One region of the Ectobacillus sp. OTK genome, then DNA from elsewhere that is predicted to be linked to it. Evidence: riboswitches for the same ligand, from Rfam matches in the RefSeq annotation. Region 1 holds a riboswitch; each other region holds the start of a gene.
What was found. A riboswitch is a leader RNA that binds a small molecule or an ion and turns the genes downstream of it on or off. The one in region 1 is predicted to bind thiamine pyrophosphate.

Region 1 (7,764 bases):
GAATATATGCTATAAGTTCCTACTGATTACATCTTGTGAATGTTAATAACAAACTGTTAGTGATCTACCCTCTCCTGCTCTCCCATATAAGGCTTATTCACGTAATAATACATCCAACCCATGAATATGCTGCCGCCTATTAAGTTACCAATTGTAACAGGTATAAGGTTGTGCACCACTCCGGCAAAGGAAATCGTGCCAGGATGGTGTAATACTAATGCAATTGCAAATGTACACATATTGGCAATGCTGTGTTCATATCCAGAAATGAAAAAGCAGAATACAAATAGGACCATGATAAACAGCTTTGCGCCATCCTCCTTCAAAGACATTGGAATAAAAAAGGCAAGGCAGACAAGCCAGTTACACAAAATAGCCCGGAAAAACAATTCAAATGTTGAGACGTGCATTTTTTTCTCTACAACAGCTAATAAGAAGCTATTTACGGAGGAATCATTAAAAAGTCCGGTTGTGTAAATTAAACCTGCAAAGACAACGGCTCCTAAAATATTTCCTGCGTAACTCATGCCCCACAGCTTCCATACATCAGGCCAACGTATTTTTTTACGAAGTGCCGCAAATGTATAGTAGAATGTATCGCCTGTGAATAAATCTCCCCCGCCGTAAGAGATTAGGATAATGGCTGCTCCGAATGTTAATGCTGCTATTGGATAGGCAATTGGTGAATGCTCCATATAAAAGAAATTGCCTGTTTTAAAGGCTACAATGACCCCAAATCCAATAAACATACTAGCTAGCATAGACCTTAATATATACCGTAAACTGCTTTGCTGGAAAGTTTTTAACTTTTTTAAGGCTAAATTCTCTACTGCAATTAATGATTTCATCTCCATATGCTTTTGCCCCCATTCTTGTGCCTTGGTTTGTTTTATACTTTAAGAATTTATAAAATTCCAGCTAGAAGGCCATTTAACATAGCAAGAAATTTTAGAAATAACGTATAAGTGCAAATAAGTCTCTGTCCTCGCCCAAAGGCCCAGCAATCGGCGAGTGTTCTCATCGCATGTTTTATTTTAGCCATTGCCTGTTTTTCTATGTGAATGGAATGGCTGCCCTTATCAGGATAGTAACAAACATGTGAAATTCTCTTACATTATGACATTGAATGGGGCCAGAATGAAAAGCAACTTGTTGCATTTATGTGAACTTTTGCACAAAGTTTATATGTGCCATACATAGAGACTAGAAATAAAGGGGTTTCAACCAAAGAGGCAGCCTATTGTAGATGTGATAAAGGAATAAATCTTTAATTAAAAATATGCATAGATCTTAATAATATGGGGAAATATGGCCTAAGATAATTGTGTGAATATAACATTACATATGGAGCGGGATGATGTCATGTTCCCTGTTCTTTTTCATTCTATCTCAAAATTTGGCTCCCATAAATAGATTGACAATTCAGCGAAAGAGGTTTAATATCATGTCTTAGTAGCTGGTTTTAATTTTGTTGGTTTTAGTGTCCAGAAAAATGTATAATCTGTGTCTAATGAGAGAAATTGAACATAAAGCGTAAAAAATATCCAAATAATAGAATCAGAAAATGAGCAAAAACTTGTGCGGAAGCTGCTGCTGGAAAGACTGCATGGGTTTCTTATTAATACAGAGGCAAGTAGGCATCATGCTTTTTCTGGAATAAGTCATAAAAGTAAAGGGGTATATTGATGAATGAATTGCGTACGTTTGGGTGGTATGCAGCCCGTGTAGCTCCGCATCTGCCGAAAGAAGCTTTTCAGCCTGTTCCTTCCCGGCTTTGGGGCGGACTAGCTTATCTTATTGTTGTAGTTTCTGGAATTGTAGCGATTGGGACATTTGATTTAAACATGTTTGTCAAGCTTGCAATTAGTATTGTGTTAGGCTTGAGCTACGGCGGACTAGGCCTTTTTGCTCATGAGGTTTTGCATGGTACAGTAATACGGAATAAGAAATGGCGTGATATTATAGGCGCTATCGGCTTTTGGCCATTATGTGTCGGACCTAGGATTTGGAGAAAGTGGCACAACATGGAGCATCACATTCATACACAGGATGAGCATGAGGATCCAGATGCATGGGCAACTCTTGAAAAATTGCAAGAACGGCCATTATTGCGGAAAATTTATAAGCTGCCGATGTGGCTTCGTACTGTTATTAGCTTTACTTTACTGTCCTTAATGTTTACTTTCCATTCATCAAGAATGTTCAAAAGATATATTAATGAATTTAAGCCGAAAGATCGTCCAGTTGTTTGGATGCAGCTTATTTTACCTTGGGCAACCTGGATTGCCTTATTAGTATGGCTTGGCCCGGTTAAATGGTTCTTTGTCTACCTAATACCGCTTTTGATTGCAAACGCAATTGTAATGGGCTATATCTCAACGAATCATCGCTTAAACCCGCTTACAACGGTAAATGATCCGCTTGCGAATACGCTGAGTGTAACCGTTCCAAAATGGGTGGATGTTTTACACTTCCAATTCTCGTATCATGCGGAGCATCACTTATTCCCGGGAATGAATCCAAAATATTTCCCGATGGTAAAGGAAAAAGTGAAAGAAATGTGGCCGGATCGTTATTTTGAAATGCCGCTTACAACAGCGTTAGCTACTTTATGGAAAACACCAAGAATTTATCATAATCATACAGAGCTCATTGATCCTGAGACTGGGACTGTGTATGGCACTTTGGGACATGGCTTGGATCCTAACAATATTGAAGCTCAAAAGCTTGAGGATAGGGAAGCTTCTGTTCCTATCTATTCAAAGGTGAAAAATCAATAAATGACATGAAATGACCGTCATGGAGAATCCGGTACAATATAAGGATTCCACATGACGGTTTATTTGTGTGTTTTCTCATAAAGAATGGAAGAACCTTTAGACAGAAGCAGCTATAGAATTGGGTAAAGTTATCCACATTTAGAGGGAGATAAAAGGGAAAAGGTTATCCACAGGTTTGTAGGTTGATAAAAAGATCTGTACGGTAAGCAGCTATTGCTGTATAAATTTGGCGAGTAAAAGAAATGGAAATACTTTTTATACCTGTATAACATACACTTGGGATGGAAGTATAAAACTTTGGGAAATATTGAGCTTCATTCTGCCTATAAGAGTGTATCAATGAACAATCCTGCAGGCTCCTTTTTGAATCCTGATCATCTCTTTTTCTTTTATTCTGAAGGATTACTTTTTGTTGCTTATGATACATACTGCAATACTTTATTGAGAACAACAAGAGATATGGGAAGAAAGATGGTAAAATAAGAATACAAATGAACAGATGAAATAGAAGGATATATGTAATGAGTTCGTAATAAAGGGAGAGTAAAAGTGAATAACCATACAAACATGAACCATCCAATTGATTATTCGGCAGCATCCCGAGACACTGTAATTCTGGAGCATTATGGACTAAATGAATTAAACTTTGAATCCGTTAAAAGCTATAGGGAAAAATTTGCTCTGACTAAACCAAATCACCCGTGGAACGGGCTTGAGACAAAAGAATTTTTATACAAAATCGGTGCATGGGGAAAGCTGCGCAATACAAGCAAGGAAGGTCTTACAGTCGCGGGTCTGCTTATGTTCAGTGAAGAAAGAATCATAACAGAAGTTTTTCCGCAATACTTTCTGGAATATAGAGAAAGCTTGCATGATGTCCTGAGCGGCAGCTGGTCTGAGAGATTCACCTCTCAGGATGGGACTTGGTCTGGCAACCTATACGATTTTTATTTTAAGGTGATGGATCACTTTGCGGAGAGCTTACCTGCAGATCATGTGAAAGAGAAGGTATGCCTTGCTCTCCATGAGGCACTAATCAATATGATTGTACATGCTGATTACTATATTGAGGGCGGGCTTGTTATTGAAAGGGATGCACAATCTATTCGATTTTCCAATCCGGGCTTGCTGCGTATACCTGTTGAACAAGCCTTTGAAGGCGGGATCAGCAATCTGCGTAATCCAAATGTATTTAAGATGTTTATTTTAATTGATCTTTGTCAAAGAGCCGGATTTGGTTTGAAAAGCATGCGCTTAACGTGGAAGGACTATCAGTGGCCGCAGCCTCAGATAGACCAGGACATGCAGCTGGAACGGACGATCCTAACGCTTAGCATGTCTGAAGACACTACCCAAGGTCAACTGGAGTGGATGCATGAAATTGCTTCAACATATTACGACTATGAAGCTGCTGTGAGCTCCATAAATAACGCTGACAACTCCGTAAATAAAGGGGGTAGCTCCATAAACAATGAGTCAAACTCCATAAATAAAGAAAGTAACTCCATAAATAACGATCTTGACTCCATGAATAGGGAGTATAACTCCTTGAATAACGAGTCGGACTCCGTAAACAAAGAAAGTAACTCCGTAAATAACGTTGATAACTCCGTAAATAGCGAAGAGAATCATCCTGTGCTAGAGGAGATGCCGGTCTTTTTAGAAAATACAGAGGCTATAGACACACAAAAAGTAAATGTTATAGCAGAGGATACTGAGAAAGAGCTATGGGCGATCGCGGAGACGGCAAGAAGGAAGAAACGTCTGAGCCCAAGTAAAATGGAGGAAATCATTTTGCAGTTGCTCGTGAAAAAGCCCCTTATGTTAAAAGAACTATCTCAGTTGCTGGAGCGGACATCAGACGGGCTTCGAAATAATTATTTGGCAAAGCTGCTGCAGGAAGAAAAGATAAAATTGAAATATCCAGATCAACCGAATCATCCGAAGCAGGCATATTTGTTTCGGGAAAAGTAAATTGTAACGCCCCCTTCTACTAAAATATTTCCCGGGTGAGGATCAGTGCAGAGTTTTCCTTTCTAAGGCAGCGATTTTAACGAATCTTGCCTAGAACTTCCCTTCTTTAAAAAATACGGAAAACTTGTAATGTACGTCCCTTTAATCTATTCACTAACTACGAAGACGTTTTTCCTTTTCCCAGGAAATTAGGTTTTGGATATTTGTTTCAAGTAATCTGTATGTGTACGAATTCGCTTGAAATTCTTACAGCAAAGGAGTAAGATTCCTATATAATTATAATAGCTCGGGAGCCTGTGGAAGCAGGCTGAGAGTACGGCTGAACCGCCGTAGACCGTTTGAACCTGTTGGGTTATGCCAGCGCAGGGAGAGCCGTAAAAAAGAAGTCTACGATTGGGAGAATCCTCAATCTAAGCGAGACACTTTGCCCGCGCAAGGTGTCTTTTTTTATAAGAGTTAGGAAAGGATCGCTTTTTTGCGGGGACACCGCCCTGCTCCCACAGTCAGCTTCTTGTGGAGAAAGAGCTCCGCCCGCCCAGGCAAAAAGCGCCTCAATGTGCGGAGAACTGTCTCCTTTGGGAGCAGGGCGGACCGTGTCCGCTTTTCTTATTGATTAAAAGGGGATGAGATCTGATGAATATGCAGAAAATTGGAGAAGTATTACAGAAGGTAAGAGAGACAAATCCGCTTGTACACAACATTACAAATGTTGTTGTGACAAACTTTACAGCGAACGGCTTGCTTGCGCTTGGTGCATCGCCGGTTATGGCTTATGCGAAGGAAGAGGTTGCCGATATGGCGAAAATCGCAGGGGCGCTTGTGCTTAATATTGGTACTTTAAATGAGACTGAAATTGAAGCGATGATCATTGCTGGGAAATCCGCAAATGAAAGCGGCGTTCCTGTTATTTTAGACCCAGTAGGAGCAGGAGCAACAGCGTACCGTACACAAACAGCTCGTAAAATTGTGAGCGAGGTGCAAATTGCTGCATTAAGAGGAAATGCGGCAGAGATTGCAAATGTTGTTGGAGAGAATTGGACAATCAAAGGAGTAGATGCAGGAGCCGGAGCGGGAGATGTTGTTGCGCTTGCGCAAAAAGCGGCTGTGCAGCTTCATACGACTGTTGTGATTACAGGAAAAGAAGATGTTGTTACAAATGGAACAAAAACATATATCGTCCGCAATGGACATCCGATTTTGACAAAGGTAACGGGAACAGGCTGTTTATTAACATCCGTTATTGGCGCATTTGCGGCTGTAGAGAAGGATGTCGTGGAAGCTGCAGTAGCAGCACTTGTCAGCTATGAGGTGGCAGCAGAAATCGCAGCGAAAAAGACGGTAGAAGAAGGCCCAGGCAGTTTCCAAATTGAATTATTAAATCAATTATCTAAGGTAAGCGCGGCTGACGTGACACAATACGGTTCAGTTGAAAAAATCGCGGAATAGGTGATGACAATGAGAACATATAAAGCACTGACAATTGCAGGCTCTGACAGCGGCGGCGGGGCTGGCATTCAAGCGGATTTAAAAACATTTCAAGAGCTAAAGGTATTTGGTATGTCCGCTTTGACAGCTGTCACAGCACAAAATACCCTTGGTGTGCAGGGGGTGTATCCGCTAGCTGTAGAAGCTGTTGGACAGCAAATCGAATCGATTGGCACTGACTTAGGAACAGATGCAGTGAAAACTGGGATGCTCTTTAGCGGTGAAATCATTCAGGAAGTGGCTGAGAAAATTCGAAAGTTCGGCTGGAAAAACATCGTTGTTGATCCCGTTATGATTGCCAAGGGTGGTGCACCGCTTCTTCAGCAGGAAGCGATTGCCGCACTAAAGGAATATTTGTTGCCGCTTGCGACAGTAGTAACGCCGAACATTCCGGAGGCGGAGGCGTTAACAGGCATGTCCATTCAGACGCTGGAGGACCGTAAGGCAGCAGCAAAGCGTCTGCTTGAAACCGGTGTGCAGTATGTGGTGATTAAAGGCGGTCATGATGATGCCGAGGATGAAGCCATTGACTTGCTGTTTGATGGACAAGAATTCTTTTATTTTACAAGCAAGAAAATCGAAACGAAAAACACGCACGGAACGGGGTGTACGTTTGCTGCTGCGATTGCAGCTGAGCTGGCAAAGGGCAATAGCGTACATGCGGCAGTCCAAACAGCGAAGGACTTCATTCAGGCCGCGATTGAAAACCAACTTGGAATTGGAAACGGTCACGGACCGACGAATCACTGGGCATATCAGCAGAAGCAGCACGTCTAACGATAAGGGGTGAAGCCAAATGGCAAGAATTCAAAGTGATGCAATGCGAGAATTACTAAAGGTCTATTTTATTGCCGGAAGCGTAAACTGCAAGAAAGACTTAGTTTCTGTTGTAGAAGACGCAATTGACGGCGGGGTTACTCTGTTTCAATATCGCGAAAAAGGCAATGGTGCTTTGACGGGGGATGCGAAGTATGAGCTGGCAAAGCGAGTGCAAGAGCTTTGCAAAAGCAAAAATGTTCCATTTATCGTAAATGACGATGTAGATCTTGCTTTAGCACTTGATGCAGACGGTGTTCATATTGGACAAGAAGATGAAGCTGCTGCGAGTGTTCGCGAGAAAATCGGGGATAAAATTCTTGGTATTTCCGTTCATACACTTGAGCAAGCGCAAAAGGCCGCTGCTCAAGGTGCAGATTACTTCGGCGTAGGTCCTATCTTCTCAACACAAACAAAGGAAGATGCAAGAGATGCGCAGGGAACGGCTTTAATTGAGCTGTTTAAGGATCATAAAATAGAAATTCCGATTGTTGCCATAGGCGGTATTACAGCTGAGAATACTCCGCCTATTATAAAGGCTGGTGCAGATGGCGTCTCTGTTATTACTGCAATTAGCCATGCTGAATCAGTGTATGAAGCAGCAAAGAAGCTAAAGGAAGCAGTGTTTCAAACCATTTAAAATAGAATATGTGCATTACCTACTATGCTGAAAAGGGCAGGCCTCATATTTGATGGGCCTGCTCTTTTT
Region 2 (7,764 bases), 1.5 Mb from region 1:
TATTATCAAAGGCTGTTTCATATTGAATTAAGCGATCAGCAAGTGCGGCTTATTTTGTTTCAATTAGAGGGTGAATTTGATTTTGAGCATATGTATGCGATCAAAAACATTGCGGAGGAAATCTTTGTTTCTCCCTTGCTAAGTACGATTATTGGAGAATACGTCCTATTTATTATGGAGGAAGGAGAAGCAGCAAAGCTGCAGGATCAAATTAATCTCATCCGTGAGCGCTTCTTTCAGTTTTACGAGCTGGATACCACAGTTGCGGTAAGTGAAGCGGATCATATTCGCAGCGCGAGAAAACTCTATCAAGAAACGTTGGAATGCTTGAATCATCGTTTTTATTTAAGCGAGGGAAGTATTATTACAAAGAAGGATATAATGTCTGTTAGCCAAAGCAACAACTTCCACATAGAATTTGATGAACAGCAATTTTGTTTACTGATTAAATCAGGGCATTGGGAAGATGTGCATGAAGAAATTACAAACTTTTTTACTACCCTCATCAACAAACGGTTAGGCATTCATTTAACCAAATCATATGCAATGCAGCTGTTCCTTGTTATGGTTCAGACATGTGATTCAGAGCGTATGAATGTATACATGGAGAAAATTTCTGCTCTTATGGCAATGAATACAGTGCAGCAAATGAAAACATTTTTTGAACAGACTGCAAAAGAAATTACCCTTACGTATTACGACCGGCATAAGACAAAGCATTCATCCATTATTAATAAGGTAATTGGCATTATTGATGGGCATCTTGGCAATCCGAACTTATCATTAAAGTGGGTTGCAAATCAAATGCTATATATGAACGCGGATTACTTAGGGAAGCTGTTTAAACAAGAAACAGGAGAACGGTTTTCTAACTATGTAATGAAGGCACGAATTGAAAAAGCGATGGAACAGATCAAGCAAATGGATGATGTGAAAATTGTGACGCTAGCGGAAATGATAGGATTTGGCGATAATCCGCAATATTTCAGCCAAGTATTTAAAAAGCATACAGGATGTACTCCTTCCGAATACCGAAAGGCGCTTTAAAGGATCATACACGTGAATAGATACTGTTGTTGTTTTACAGTCCAAGTATGAAAAACGCAGGACAAGAAATTCCAATCCGTTAAATATTTGCAAGATATTGGAGCAACAGTAGCCGGAAACTCTGGTGTATCCGTGCCAAAATACGGAACGAGTTTCCTTCCAGAGTTGAATAATGTCAGGGAAGCATGTCCGGTTGTAAAATATGAGACATAAAGGTTGCAAAGTAGCTTCTTCAAGAAAGCTTTGCAGCCTTTTCATGCTTCTATACCTCACGTCATTACGCGGCGATCCTATAGCGATTGAACCGTTAAAAGGAAAAAACATACCTAACAATATACAACTGAGACAACAGAAACACTCGAATAATATGCAATGGAGCAAGATCATCGTTTTATAAAGAAGTGAATTCGTACTATGCTAGAATTCAAAAAAGGACAGACTTCAGCAAGGGGTGAAGTCTGTCCAGGCTAAGATTGAATTTATACATAAATGACTGTCGTATCATAATTCACAGCTGAAAAGGATATTGCGGTTCTATGTTTCGAAAACATCATATTTGCATCAGAACCACTTTTTATGCTATTTAAATAGAGTATAACTGGTTAGGTAATCCCTGATTAGATGCCTTATCTTGTATTAGTGTAACTTCGAGGAATGGGTAAAGTTGCAAATTTAGCTTGTAAGGGCTACCTTTCAGTTCTTTATAACACTTTATCTAAACTTTCTTACAATAAGTGTTATAAACTACTATTACCAATGTAGACTTTCTACCCTCTGACACTTTGTACAGGTTCGTACATAACCATTGCTTATAAATTCATGCTTACAATTGTTTTGCAGGCTAATTAGCTCTTCCTTCAGCCGTTCTAGCAGATTGTTTAGTTGTCTTATTTCCTCTTTAATTTGGATCACTCGCTGCATCGAATTCTCCTTTCCAGCTATACGTATTATAGGTAGAGTTCGCCGCCTGTTTTTTTAAATTCATTTGCTTTTTCTTTTAAACCCTCGTCAATGATGCTTTCAACACCAAGTCCTTTTTCCCTTGCAGCATCACGAATATCCTGTGAAATTCTCATGCTGCAAAATTTTGGACCGCACATGGAACAGAAATGCGCAGTTTTGGCACCTTCAGCTGGAAGAGTTTCATCATGATATTCGATTGCTCTTTCAGGATCAAGGGATAGGTTAAACTGGTCTCTCCAACGAAACTCAAATCTTGCTTTTGAAAGGGCATCATCTCGTTTTTGGGCACCCGGATGACCTTTGGCTAAATCAGCAGCGTGAGCAGCAATTTTATATGTAATAACCCCTACTCTCACATCCTCTTTATTCGGAAGCCCTAGGTGTTCTTTTGGAGTTACATAACAAAGCATTGCTGTGCCAAACCACCCAATCATTGCAGCTCCAATTGCCGAAGTAATATGATCGTAGCCAGGAGCAATATCTGTTGTAAGCGGTCCAAGAGTATAGAATGGAGCTTCTTGGCAGAGTTCCATTTGTTTATCCACGTTTTCTTTGATTAAGTGCATAGGAACGTGGCCCGGTCCCTCAATCATTACTTGCACATCATGCTTCCATGCAATCTTTGTGAGTTCACCCAATGTTTCCAATTCCCCAAATTGTGCTTCATCGTTTGCATCTGCGATTGAACCAGGACGGAGGCCATCTCCTAAGGAGAAGGATACATCATATGCTTTCATAATTTCACAGATTTCTTCAAAGTGAGTGTAAAGGAAGTTTTCTTTATGATGGGCAAGACACCATTGTGCCATAATAGAGCCGCCTCGTGAAACAATTCCAGTTACGCGCTTTGCTGTTAATGGAATATATCGCAAAAGCACACCCGCATGAATCGTAAAGTAATCCACACCCTGTTCCGCCTGTTCGATTAATGTGTCGCGGAACACTTCCCAAGTTAAATCCTCAGCAATTCCATTCACTTTCTCAAGTGCCTGATAAATAGGTACAGTTCCAACTGGAACAGGTGAATTTCGAATAATCCACTCGCGAGTTGTATGGATGTTTTTACCGGTGGAAAGATCCATTAGTGTATCTGCTCCCCAACGAGTAGCCCATGTCATTTTTTCCACTTCTTCTTCGATAGATGAAGTAACAGCTGAATTTCCGATATTCGCGTTAATCTTCACATGGAAGTTACGTCCAATAATCATTGGTTCCGCTTCAGGATGATTAATGTTAGCAGGAATAATGGCGCGGCCGCGGGCCACTTCATCCCGAACAAACTCAGGGGAAACATTTTCCCTTATAGCAATAAATTCCATTTCAGGAGTAATAATTCCTTGACGTGCATAATGCATCTGCGTTACATTTTTCCCTTTTTTTGCACGTAATGGTTTTCGCTTGAGTCCTGGAAAGACAAGTGCATTAGCTCGTGGATCATCCTTTTTATACCCATTATCTTCAGGCTTTATCTCTCGCCCTTCATACTCCTCTACATCCTCACGTTCGAGAACCCAATTGCGGCGTATCGGACGGAGACCATTGCGGATATCGACTAAATCATTGGTATCTGTGTACGGGCCGCTTGTGTCATACACACGTACAGGGGGATTTTCCTCTTCACCAAATGAACCAGTTGTTGGACTTAATTGAATTTCGCGCATCGGAACTTGAATGTCTGGTCTAGATCCTTCTACATAGACCTTTTTACTTCCCGAGAAACTAGACATGATAGAAAAATTCATATCCTGTACAGAATTGTTTTTCATGATTGTATTCGCTCCTTTTTTAAATGATTAAAAAGGACAAAATCCAATCCACTTGCAGCATGAAAAGCCGGGACCTGTTATAGGACCCGGCTGATGTTAGAGGATAGGTACATAATAATTATTAATCATTATGTGTAGTAGATATTCTAACTTCCCCACGCTGGTATGAACCAGATCAGGTCCTGAGGGTTAAGAAACTTTATCGTGTTTCTCTCTCAGCCCAACTTATTGGACACCCCTAGTCTGAAAATTTTAAGTTTTACAAGTTTACTATAAAGAATATAGAGAGAATTGTAAAGGGAATATTTAGCTGTTTTTATCGAAGCCGTTGGAATAGTGCCTCAAGACTAACGGGATATTACGGCAGATGTGCGGGGATTTTGTTTTTATTTTGAAGACTGTAAACAATTTGAATGCACGAATTTATATCTTTTCGTACATTCGTTTTCTTGTAAAATAAGAGTCATTGAAAAAGAGGGAAGATTAGGTTCTAGTACAAAAATTCTTCGTTAGAGCCATAGAATAGAAATTTCCTGCTAGCCTTGAGAGTAAATGGATAACCGAAATAACTTATGCTCGGAAGCTTCTAAGTTAGAAGAGAAAGTATGTAGAGATTAAAAAACAGATGCGGAACCAAGAAATAAAGTTTGATCAGGAGGGCTGTAAAAGGGATAGCGTGAGCTATCCCTTTTACATTTGCTCTTCTATTCTACTCAAAGATTACAGCATCACACCAACAATAGTCCCTGATAATATACTTACTAAAGTGGCTCCATATAAAAGTTTTAAACCAAATTGAGAAACAACATTCGCTTGTTTTGCGTCAATACTTTTTGTCGCACCAGCAATAATCCCAATGGAAGAAAAATTGGCAAATGATACAAGAAATACTGATAAAATACCAACTGTTCGTGGTGATAACTCTGCTGATACATTTGCTAAATCAAGCATTGCTACAAACTCGTTTGTAACTAATTTTGTTGCCATAATCTTACCAGCTTCCAGCATTTCTGATGCTGGAATTCCCATAATGAAAGCCAATGGTGAGAAGATATATCCTAAGACACTTTGGAATGTGATACCGAAAATATAGTCGAATACACCATTAATTGCTGCCATTAATGCTACAAAGCCAATTAACATTGCACCCACCATAACAGCAATAGTAAATCCGAGTGTAATGTATTCACTTAACATTTCAAAGAATGTTTGTTTTTTTTCTTCTTGTAACTCTAAAATATCTTCCTCTTCATTTATTTTGTAAGGGTTTACAATGTGGACAATGATAAATCCGCTAAATAAGTTCAAAACAAGTGCTGTTACCACATACTTGGGTTCAACCATTTTCATGTACGAACCAACAATTGACATAGAAACAGTAGACATGGAAGAGGCACAAAGCGTATATAATCGGCTTTTTGGCAACCGGCTTAACTGATCCTTTACTGTAATGAATACTTCTCCTTGTCCAATAATTGCTGCTGCAACAGCATTATAGGACTCCAGCTTTCCTAAACCATTTACTTTACTTAATAGGAAACCGACTCCTTTAATGATAAAAGGTAAAACTTTGAGGTGTTGCAATATCCCGATTAATACTGCAATGAAAACAATTGGAAGCAATACAGAAAGGAAGAATGAGAATTCTCCTTGATTAACCAGACCGCCAAATACAAAATTAATACCGGATTCTGCATAATGCAGGAGTGTTCCAAACCCATCAGAAATTCCTTTAATTAATATAAATCCGATTTGTGTATTTAATAAAGAGTACGATAACACTAATTGTATAACAAGCATAAGCATAATTGGTTTATATTTAATCTGCTTGCGATCACTGCTTGCAAGAAAAGCTAGTAAAAAAGTAATAGCTAATCCGAGTATAAAGATTAGAAATTTCATTCTGTATTTCCTCCCACAAAATATTTTAATATAAAAACCTTCTTATATTTAAGAGTTTAAAGGATAAGTTGTTTTATCCAAAACACTCCTTAAAGTACTTTGACATTGTATGTTTCTTGTGTATCTACTTTAAGGAGTGAAGTTCGGTGCAAGAGAGATTTGTTCTTTATTTATAAAATACGTACTAATGTACAAGTACAGAAGAAGCGACGATATTCAACAGAAAGAGCACGGCAATTAGGTAAATGAGAGGTGACACATATTTCCACTTTCCAATCGCCACTTTGACTAATGGATATGCGATAAAACCAAAGGCCAAACCGTCGGCGATACTGGATGTTAATGGAATACAGACGATAATTAAAAAAGCTGGAAAACTCTCGGAAAAATCATGAAAAGGGATGTTAATCACACTTTTCATCATTAATGCTCCAATGATAATCAATACCGGAGCAACTGCATTTTCAGGTATTAGCTGAATGAACGGCAAAGCTGCCATTGAGAGGGCAAACAAGATTGCTGTTACTAGGGCAGGAATACCAGTTTTTCCTCCTTCTGAGATTCCGGATGCACTCTCAGCGGAAGCAATGGTCGGGCTGGTTCCAAAGATTCCCGATGCAATCGTAGAGATCGCCATTGCTTTGTAAGCACGAGGAAACTTTTCAACATCCGGCAGCATCCCGCTTAGCAATCCCATGTTTTCAAAGAGAAGAATCATAGTCATAGAAAAAACGGCGATCCAGAAAGAAATCTGTAGGATACTGAACTCGCTGGAGGCAAACAGCTGGCTGTAAGCGTGAAAATCCATTCCTTTGTTAGTAATTTCCTTTTTTTCAGTAATCCAAAGGGTCAATATACTAGTAAAGAAGAGACCGATTAATAGGCTCCCTTTGACATTGCGAACAAATAGCACTAGTGTGACCAGCAGGCCTGCTAGTGTAGACAGTGCAATAGGGCTTCCAAAATTGCCAAGGGCGACGAGAGTAGTTTCACTAGATTGAATAATTCCCCCTTTCTGCAGCCCAATAAAGGTAAGAAAAAGTCCAATGCCCACTGTGATCCCATGTTTTAACGAATCAGGGACAGACGATAGGATTTGATTTCCGAAAGAAGTGATACTGACGAGAAAAAATAGAACTCCTGAGATGATTACCACAGTCATCCCCTGTTGAGGGGTGAGCCCCATAGACTGAATCATCGTATAACTAAAAAAAGCATTGATCCCCATGCCGGGAATCACAATAATCGGCGCATTAACCCATAGGGCCATCAGTAGACAGCCTGCAATTGATGCAATAATGGTTGCTATGACGCTAGCGCTTAATGGAATTCCAGCGTCTTTTAAAATCAAGGGATTGACCAGTATAATATAGGCGCTTGTGAAAAAAGAGGTTAGCCCTGCCGTTAACTCTCTTTTCCACGTCGTCCCGTGTGCTTCCAATTGAAAATATTGCATGAAACGCTGAATCACAATTCTACTCCTCCATTTCGATCCAACTATGTTTGCCCGGACAATCAGCCTTCTTTGGCCTATGCTGGATGTATGAGCTTTTCAGAATCGAAATTCTTCTACATTGCAACAATGACTTCTTTGACCAATTGCAAAAATTGAGCTTTGATTTTTTCGGTTGTTTCCATTACTTCATCATGCGTTAAAGAGTGTTCAGAAATGCCTGCTGCCATATTGCTAATACAGGAAATGCCCAGAACCTCTAACCCGGAATGTCTGGCAACGATTACTTCTGGAACAGTGGACATTCCAACAGCATCCGCTCCGATTCTCCCCAAGAACTTAACCTCAGCTGGTGTTTCATAACTAGGTCCAATCACTCCAGCGTAGACACCTTCCACGACTTTTATTTTTTCCTTGGCTGCTACTTCTTTTGTTAAAGCAATCAATTTCTTCGAATAAGCCTCGGACATGTCTGGAAATCTTTCTCCAAACTCCTCTTCATTAGGTCCAATCAACGGATTTTGGGAGGTTAAATTGAGATGGTCTTGAATGATCATCAAGTCACCAGGCTTAAAAGCTGAGTTAATACCGCCTGCTGCATTTGTTACAATAATTTGCTCAACTCCAATCGCT
Region 3 (7,764 bases), 1.1 Mb from region 1:
AATGTCGGTTCTGATGTGCAGGATTTATATATAGAAAAGCGAAATCCAAATAATCCGTATGAATTTTTACATAACGATACATGGGAGAAGGCTCAGGTCATTACAGATGCTATTCGTGTGAAGGACAAACCGGCAGTGGATGCTAAGACTGTCATTACAAGACATGGACCGATTATTTCTGGGCTTGAGAATAAAGAAGAAATTGCACTGGCTCTCAAATGGACAGCATCTGAGCCGTCTGCAGAGCTTGAAGCGATTATTCGTATGAATAGGGCAAGGGATTGGAACTCATTTAAGGAGGCACTTACATATTTTCATGCACCGGCACAAAATTTTGTGTTTGCTGCAAAGGATGGAACAATTGCATATCGGGCAAATGGAAAAATCCCGATTCGGAAAAAAGGGGACAGTCTTCTTCCAGTACCTGGATGGAATGATGAATATGAATGGACTGGTTATATTCCTTGGGAAGAGCTTCCAACAGTTGTAAATCCGCAAGAAGGATTTATTACAACTACCAGCAATCAGATAAAAGATCGTTCTTATCCGTATCATATAAGTAATACATGGACACAGACATATCAAGCTTCTCGTATTCAAGAGGTACTACAGCAAAAAAACACGTTTACAGTTGAGGATATGGAAAAGCTGCAGATGGATCAAATGAATCTCAAGGCACGCGAATTTGTTCCTCTTTTTCTGCAGCATATAAAAGAGGAGGAGCTAACGAAGCAAGAGAAGGAAGCGATTTCTCTCTTAAAGAAGTGGGACTTTACGGATGATCGAAGCTTAGGGGCACCGCTCCTGTTTCATACATGGATGCAGGAGATTGGAAATGTCTTATTTGAAAAGGATATTTCAGAGGATATGCAGAGATTGTTTGAAGAAAAGGAACAAGTTATTGATGAACTGCTTCGAAAAGCGCAAAATGGCCAGCCTGGACCGTGGATACAAGAACAAGGTGGTCTGGATAAGGTACTAAAAAAATCCCTAACAAGGGCGGTACAGAGCATTGAGAAGACGCAAGGGCCAAGTGTCAGAGACTGGCAATGGGGTGGCTTTCACCGTCTTGTCTTTACGCATCCATTGTCTCACATAAGACCTTTTAATTATTTGTTTAACCTGGAAACGCCTATTCCGATTGGAGGAAGCAGTGTTACGGTGCAGTCATCGGGCTCGAATGCTGAAGGTTTTGCTGATCGTGGAGCATCTTCACATTTTGTGATAGATCTAAATGATGTAACAACAGGCCATCATATCGTTGCTCCTGGGCAGTCAGGCCATACTCAGAGCGAGTGGTACCATGATCAAATGAAGGATTGGGTGATCGGGACGTATCATACAACATCGCTCACTGAGAAATCTGGGAGTATCCTCCGTCTTCTTCCTGCTCAATAAATAAATGAAAGCAGTGAATTTGGTTATAATAGTAGTTGCAAGGAGGGATTGCAATGACAACAGTAAGAGACCTAATGAGTACAGATATTTCATACTGCACTCCAGTGGATAATGTGTATGAGGCAGCTGTAAAAATGAAGCAAGAGGACGTTGGGATTATCCCAATTGTAGAAAACAATCGCTTAGTTGGGGTTGTTACCGACCGTGACCTTGTAATTCGCGGTATTGCGGATAAAAATCCTGGCTCTAACAAGATTACAGAAGTAATGACAACAGACATTATTAGTGTGTCTCCATCAGATCCAGTCGAAAAGGCGACTGAATTAATGGCTCGTCATCAAATTCGTCGTCTTCCAGTTGTAGAGAACGGACAGTTAGTGGGAATGCTTTCGCTTGGAGATTTAGCTATTGAAAAATATGCAGATGATCAAGCTGGTTATGCGTTGAGTGAAATTTCAGAGCATCATGAGTAAGAAAATATAAGGTGGCTTGAGTAGAAGAGATATCCTTTTTGGGTCACCCTATGCGATGAACCGTTATCATAAACCTAGTAAAAATAAGGGTTATGGCAACGGTTCATTTTTTGTAGAAAAAGGGTTGGATCCATCTGCTTTTCACACAATTACATACTTTACATGAATAATGTATTTTTAATATTTCTAGTAAACCTCTTGCTGTATTGTGTAACCCAGTGCTATACTAGCACTGTTAATAATAAATTGTGCTAGGGGAGCTGGTATGGCCGGCTGAGAGTAAGACCGATAGTCTTTTACCCTTTTACCTGATCTGGATAATTCCAGCGTAGGAAAGCGAAAACGGATGATGAACGTACTAGCCCGATTTCCCCTTACCTGGAAATCGGGTTTTTTGATATATTTTTATATTTTTATACTTCCACTAGGGGTGCAATGAAGCTGAGAAAGGTATAAACCTTAACCCTTATTACTTGACCTGGATAATCCCAGCGTAAGGAAGTGGCAAGCAGCAACCATTTTAAATGATTGTATGTGGCCGTTTCTTGTTAGAAGCGGTTTTTTAATTGAATTTCAGTTCGACATTTAAAGGAGGAGCAAGAATGAAGTTTTGTGATAGATTATTTCAAAACGTGCAGCCAATTTGGGAGAAAAGTCATCAGCATCCGTTTGTGAAGGGGATTGGAAATGGAGAACTGGAATTAGATAAGTTTCAGTTTTATATTATACAAGATTATTTGTACTTAATTGAATATGCAAAGGTATATGCTTTAGGTGTTGTGAAGGCTCAGGATTTGCAGGTAATGAGCAAATTTGCTTGGCAAATTGACGGGATATTAAACGGTGAGATGAACATCCATAAGGAATATGCAAAGCGTCTCGGTATTTCAATAGAGGACATGGAACAGGCAAAGCCGGCATCAATGAATCTTGCTTATACGAATTATATGCTGTCTGTATCACAAAACGGGACGCTTGCTGAGCTTGTTGCTGCGCTGTTACCTTGCATGTGGAGCTATTGGGAGATTGGAAAGCGCCTTAACGATGTGCCAGGGGCGAGCGATCATGAGTTTTATGGAGAATGGATTCGCGGCTATAGCTCGGAGGAGTATGCGGAGCTTTGCATCTGGGTTATTGATTTAATGAATGAACTGGCGGAAGGAAAGTCAGAGAAGGAATTGGCGCATCTAGAAGAGATTTTTATGACAACAAGCCGTTTTGAATATTTATTCTGGGATATGGCTTACCGCAAGGAGATGTGGAGCTTCGATGAACAGTGTTCTACAATTTCATAACGTTTCGTTTTCTTATCCAGGAGACGGAAAAACTGTTTTAAAAGAATTAGATCTTACGATTCAAAAAGGTGAGTTCATTAGTTTAGTTGGACCGAGCGGCTCTGGGAAGAGTACCATTTTACGCCTTGTTACCGGACTCGAGGAAGTACAGCAGGGAAAAGTCGTTGTGAATGGGAAAAGCATTCAGCCGAGAGACGGAGCGGTCGGCTATATGCCGCAGCAGGATTTGCTGCTGCCTTGGCGGACAATTGAAGAAAATGCCGCTATTCCATTAGAATGCCGCGGAATGAAGCGAAAAGAGGCGTATGCAAAGGTGCGGGAGTATCTTCCTGTTTTCGGGCTAGATGGCTATGAGCGAAAGCATCCAAAGGATCTGTCGGGAGGGATGCGTCAGCGAGTTTCCTTTCTGCGAACCTTCTTAACCGGGGCGGATGTACTTCTACTTGATGAACCGTTCAGTGCGCTCGATGCAATTACCAAGGTGAACATGCAGGAATGGCTGTATGAGCAATGGAGGAAATGGGAAAAAACCATTATGTTTATTACCCATGACGTAGAGGAAGCTTTGTTCCTTTCCAATCGTGTGCTCGTTGTTACGGAACAGCCGATTTGCTCTCTTACCGAACTGACTGTTCCTCTTGGAAAAGAGAGAACACGTCGTGATTTGGCGAGACCTGAATTGCTAGAGCTAAGAGAAGAACTCATCGGCATGTTAAAAGGGAAGGTGCAGGTATGAAGCAGTTCTCTTATTTACCGGCATTTTTCGTTGCTATTGTTCTTCTAGCCGGCTGGGAAGTTGGAGCACGTATTGTAAATGAAATGTATATTTTGCCGTCTCCAAGTGCAATTGTGCAGAAGATATGGGATTTGCGAGATATTTTATTTACGGTTCATCTTCCCGCTACGCTTCTTATCGTCCTAATCGGCCTTGCGATTTCCATTGTGCTTGGGGTGGGACTTGCTGTCATGATGAGTGTAAGTCCATTCGCGGAGAAGGCTTTCTACCCGTTGCTTGTTGCGTCGCAAACGATTCCGACCACCGCTCTGGCACCGTTATTTGTGCTTTGGTTTGGCTATTCCATTTGGAGTAAGGTCGTTGTCACAGTTCTCATTGCCTTCTTTCCGATTGCGGTGAATACGTATGATGGCTTTCGATCTGCGAAGAAGGAATGGGAAGAGCTGCTATTCACATACGGAGCAAGCAAACGAGATATTTTCTTAAAGCTGCGCATCCCTGCATCGCTTCCGTACTTTTTTTCAGCTCTCAAGGTCGCAGTACCGATGAGCGTTATAGGTGCGGCGATTGGAGAATGGCTCGGAGCACAGGCAGGACTTGGCTATTTTAGTAAAAGAATGATGACGCAGCTAGACGGGGCCGGCGTGTTCGCTCCTATTTTTCTTTTATCTTTGCTAGCAATTTTGTTTGTAGTTATCGTATCGCTGCTAGAAAAGAAATTTATCAACTGGAGGAAATACTTATGAAATGGTTTATTCGTTTGGTTGTTGCTGCCTTGCTGGTAACAGTAATGGCAGGCTGTTCACAAGGAACGGACAGCGCTAAGAAAACTGAGAAAAAAGAAACAAAAGAAGTAACCGTGATGCTTGATTGGTACCCAAATGCAGTGCACAGCTTTATTTATACGGCGATTGAAAAAGGATATTTCAAGGAAGAGGGCATTAACGTGAAGGTACAATTTCCATCTAATCCAACAGATCCACTCACGTTAACAGCTGCTGGAAAAGCAACAGTAGGTCTCTACTATCAACCGGATGTTGTCATTGCGAAAGCAAACGAAGGTATTCCAGTGAAATCGATTGGGGCAGTTGTACGTTCTCCGTTAAATCATGTTGTGGCTTTGAAAGACTCAAATATTAAGTCACCAAAGGATTTGGAAGGAAAGACAATCGGGTTCCCAGGTACGCCGCTTAGCGAAGAATATGTAAAAACAATGGTGAAGGCAGACGGTGGAGATCCAAGTAAGGTGAAAATTGTTGATGTTGGTTTTGACCTTGTTCCAGCCTTGATTACGAAGAAAACGGATGCAGTGACGGGTGCTTATATTAATCATGAGGTTCCAGTATTGAGAGATAAGGGCTATGAACCATCTTACTTCAGTCCTGCTGATTACGGTGTTCCAAATTATTATGAGCTTGTATTTGTAGCGGGAGAGAAAACAATTAAGGAAGATAAAGAAACGCTGCAGGCTTTTCTTCGCGGTGCACAAAAAGGCTATGAATTTATGAAGAAAAATCCAGATGAGGCTTTGCAGATTTTATTAAGCCACGAGGAGAAGGAAAGCTTCCCTCTTATTCCTGCGGTTGAAAAGCAGAGCATGGAAATTTTATTAAGCAAAATGGAAGCGCAGGATGAGCCGTTCTTATCGCAAACAGCAAAATCATGGGAAGAGCAAAGCAAATGGTTAAAAGAAAAAGGAATGGCACAAAAAGAGGTTGCTCCAGAGGAATTATTTGAGGATCTTTTAAAATAGGGTGCTGGGGATGAAACAGGAATTCCACGTTATTTCAAATGGAAAGCTTTCCTTTGTACAAATGGCTGATATAGCATGTGAGATTATTGATTACACAGATTACATTCATATTCGCGAACGCCATAAAACTACAAAAGAATTATATGAAGGAGTGATGCTTCTTATTCAAAGAGGCATCGCACCTTCTAAGCTTATTATAAACGATCGAATAGACATTGCTTTATTAACTGGTGTGAACCGCGTACAGTTAGGATATACAAGCGTTGACGTTCGAATTATAAAGGACCGGTTTCCGCAGCTTCATGTCGGCTGCTCTGTGCACTCCTTGGAGGAGGCTCTGCTTAAGCAGCAGGAGGGAGCTGATTCTGTATTATATGGTCATATATTTGCAACACGTTCTAAGGATGGAGTTCCGCCGAGAGGATTGGCAGAGATACAAGAGATTGCAAGAACGCTTACGATTCCTGTGACGGCAATCGGAGGAATTGTGCCAGCTCATGTGAAAGCGGTGTTTGACGCTGGTGTGAGTGGAGTCGCAGTGATGTCAAGTATTTGGGATGCAGACAATCCCTTAGAGGCAGTGAAGCAGTATGGAGAACAAATCCAAAGGTGGGGAGAAAGGCAATGAGCAAAGGCTATGACATCATTATTATTGGCGGTGGAGTAATCGGCTGTTCCGTTGCGCATTCTCTTTCTGAAAGAGGACATAGCGTAGCGGTATTGGAGAAAGGAACGATTTCCGGGGAGGCATCCAAAGCGGCAGCTGGACTTCTTGGTGTACAAGCAGAGTGGGATGAATATGATCCATTGTTTGAACTTGCCAGAAAAAGCCGCGCTTTATTTCCTAAGCTGGCTGACCGGCTGCGCGAGAAAACGGGCATTGACATTGCCTATGAAGAGAAGGGGATTTATCGGGTTGCTGAAAACGAAGAGGAAGCAAAACGCTTAGAGCACATTATGACATGGCAGCAGCAAACAGGTGAAGAGACGCATTTGTTAAGCGGTGAACAGCTGCGTGAACAAGAACCAGAGCTTTCACTTCATATCGTAAGCGCTTTGTATTGTCCAAAGGATGGACATGTCATTGCTCCTGAGTTAACACGTGCTTTGGCACATTCAGCTGCTTTGTCAGGCGCGGCAATTTACGAGGGAACAAAGGTTATTGAAATTTTGCAGGAGCAAAATCGAGTAACGGGCGTTGTGACAACAGAAGGAATCTTCTCATGCAGCAAGGTTATTATCGCATCTGGGGCATGGAGCACAAACCTTTTACAGGATTTTCACTCTACATGGGGAACGTATCCGGTAATGGGAGAGATGGTTTCCGTAAAGAGCTATAAGCCCCTGCTGAAGGCGCCGATTTTTCAAGATGGCTTTTACATTGTACCAAAGCGGGGCGGTCAGTATTTAATCGGCGCCACTGTCAAACCGCATACATACAACAAAACGGTATGTGCCAAGAGTATCGCCTATTTGATGGAGCGTGCGTTCCGCCTTGTACCAGCTCTGCAGGAAGCGGAGTGGGATACAGCATGGGCCGGTCTGCGTCCGCAATCAAACCACTGTATGCCGTATATGGGAGAGCATCCGGATGTAGCTGGCTTATATGCCTGCGCAGGGCATTATCGAAACGGGATTTTGCTAAGTCCAATTACCGGTGAGTACATGGCTGATTTGATAGAAGGCAAGCCCGTGCAAAGCTTGTTGGAGTCTCTTTTGAGTAAGGAGGGGATTGTTTGATTTTACAAATTAACGGGCGAAAAGTGGATGTACCCGAACATGTTGCCACAGTTGAGCAATTGCTGTCCCATTTAGGGTTAGCAGGCAAGATTGTTGTTGTCGAGAAGAATAGTGAGATTTTAGAAAAGTCAATGCACAAGGATGCATCAGTGTTTGACGGAGACCAAATCGAAATCGTGACATTTGTAGGAGGCGGCTGAACATGCTAAAAATTGGATCATTTTCATTTCAATCACGTTTATTATTAGGTACAGGAAAATTTAGTGATTATGATGTGCAGCGACAAGCAATCGAAGTATCAGAAGCAGAAATTTTAACCTTTGCAGTGCGACGCATGGATATTTTTGATGCAAGCCAACCAAATTTGCT

Region 2: linked by a shared signal. The riboswitch ahead of thiC (phosphomethylpyrimidine synthase ThiC) and the one ahead of thiM (hydroxyethylthiazole kinase) in region 1 are both predicted to bind thiamine pyrophosphate.
Region 3: linked by a shared signal. The riboswitch ahead of tenA (thiaminase II) and the one ahead of thiM (hydroxyethylthiazole kinase) in region 1 are both predicted to bind thiamine pyrophosphate.

Annotation. Positions count from the first base shown of each region.
Region 1 covers NZ_AP048547.1:5,431,065-5,438,828, reverse strand. Annotated here, with positions in the region: gene AC6HZ4_RS26865 (formate/nitrite transporter family protein) at 57-854, opposite strand; gene desB (Delta(10) desaturase DesB) at 1,686-2,780, shown strand; gene AC6HZ4_RS26855 (DUF8451 domain-containing protein) at 3,330-4,754, shown strand; TPP riboswitch at 5,031-5,142, shown strand; gene thiM (hydroxyethylthiazole kinase) at 5,388-6,200, shown strand; gene thiD (bifunctional hydroxymethylpyrimidine kinase/phosphomethylpyrimidine kinase) at 6,210-7,016, shown strand; gene thiE (thiamine phosphate synthase) at 7,036-7,695, shown strand.
Region 2 covers NZ_AP048547.1:1,386,734-1,394,497, forward strand. Annotated here, with positions in the region: gene AC6HZ4_RS06790 (response regulator transcription factor) at 1-1,047, shown strand, start outside; gene thiC (phosphomethylpyrimidine synthase ThiC) at 1,995-3,776, opposite strand; TPP riboswitch at 3,912-4,026, opposite strand; gene AC6HZ4_RS06800 (NupC/NupG family nucleoside CNT transporter) at 4,497-5,678, opposite strand; gene AC6HZ4_RS06805 (NCS2 family permease) at 5,863-7,134, opposite strand; gene AC6HZ4_RS06810 (purine-nucleoside phosphorylase) at 7,248-7,764, opposite strand, start outside.
Region 3 covers NZ_AP048547.1:1,022,473-1,030,236, forward strand. Annotated here, with positions in the region: gene AC6HZ4_RS05100 (penicillin acylase family protein) at 1-1,398, shown strand, start outside; gene AC6HZ4_RS05105 (CBS domain-containing protein) at 1,452-1,871, shown strand; TPP riboswitch at 2,115-2,223, shown strand; TPP riboswitch at 2,288-2,388, shown strand; gene tenA (thiaminase II) at 2,474-3,166, shown strand; gene AC6HZ4_RS05115 (ABC transporter ATP-binding protein) at 3,141-3,902, shown strand; gene AC6HZ4_RS05120 (ABC transporter permease) at 3,899-4,648, shown strand; gene AC6HZ4_RS05125 (ABC transporter substrate-binding protein) at 4,645-5,655, shown strand; gene tenI (thiazole tautomerase TenI) at 5,666-6,283, shown strand; gene thiO (glycine oxidase ThiO) at 6,280-7,395, shown strand; gene thiS (sulfur carrier protein ThiS) at 7,392-7,595, shown strand; gene AC6HZ4_RS05145 (thiazole synthase) at 7,598-7,764, shown strand, end outside.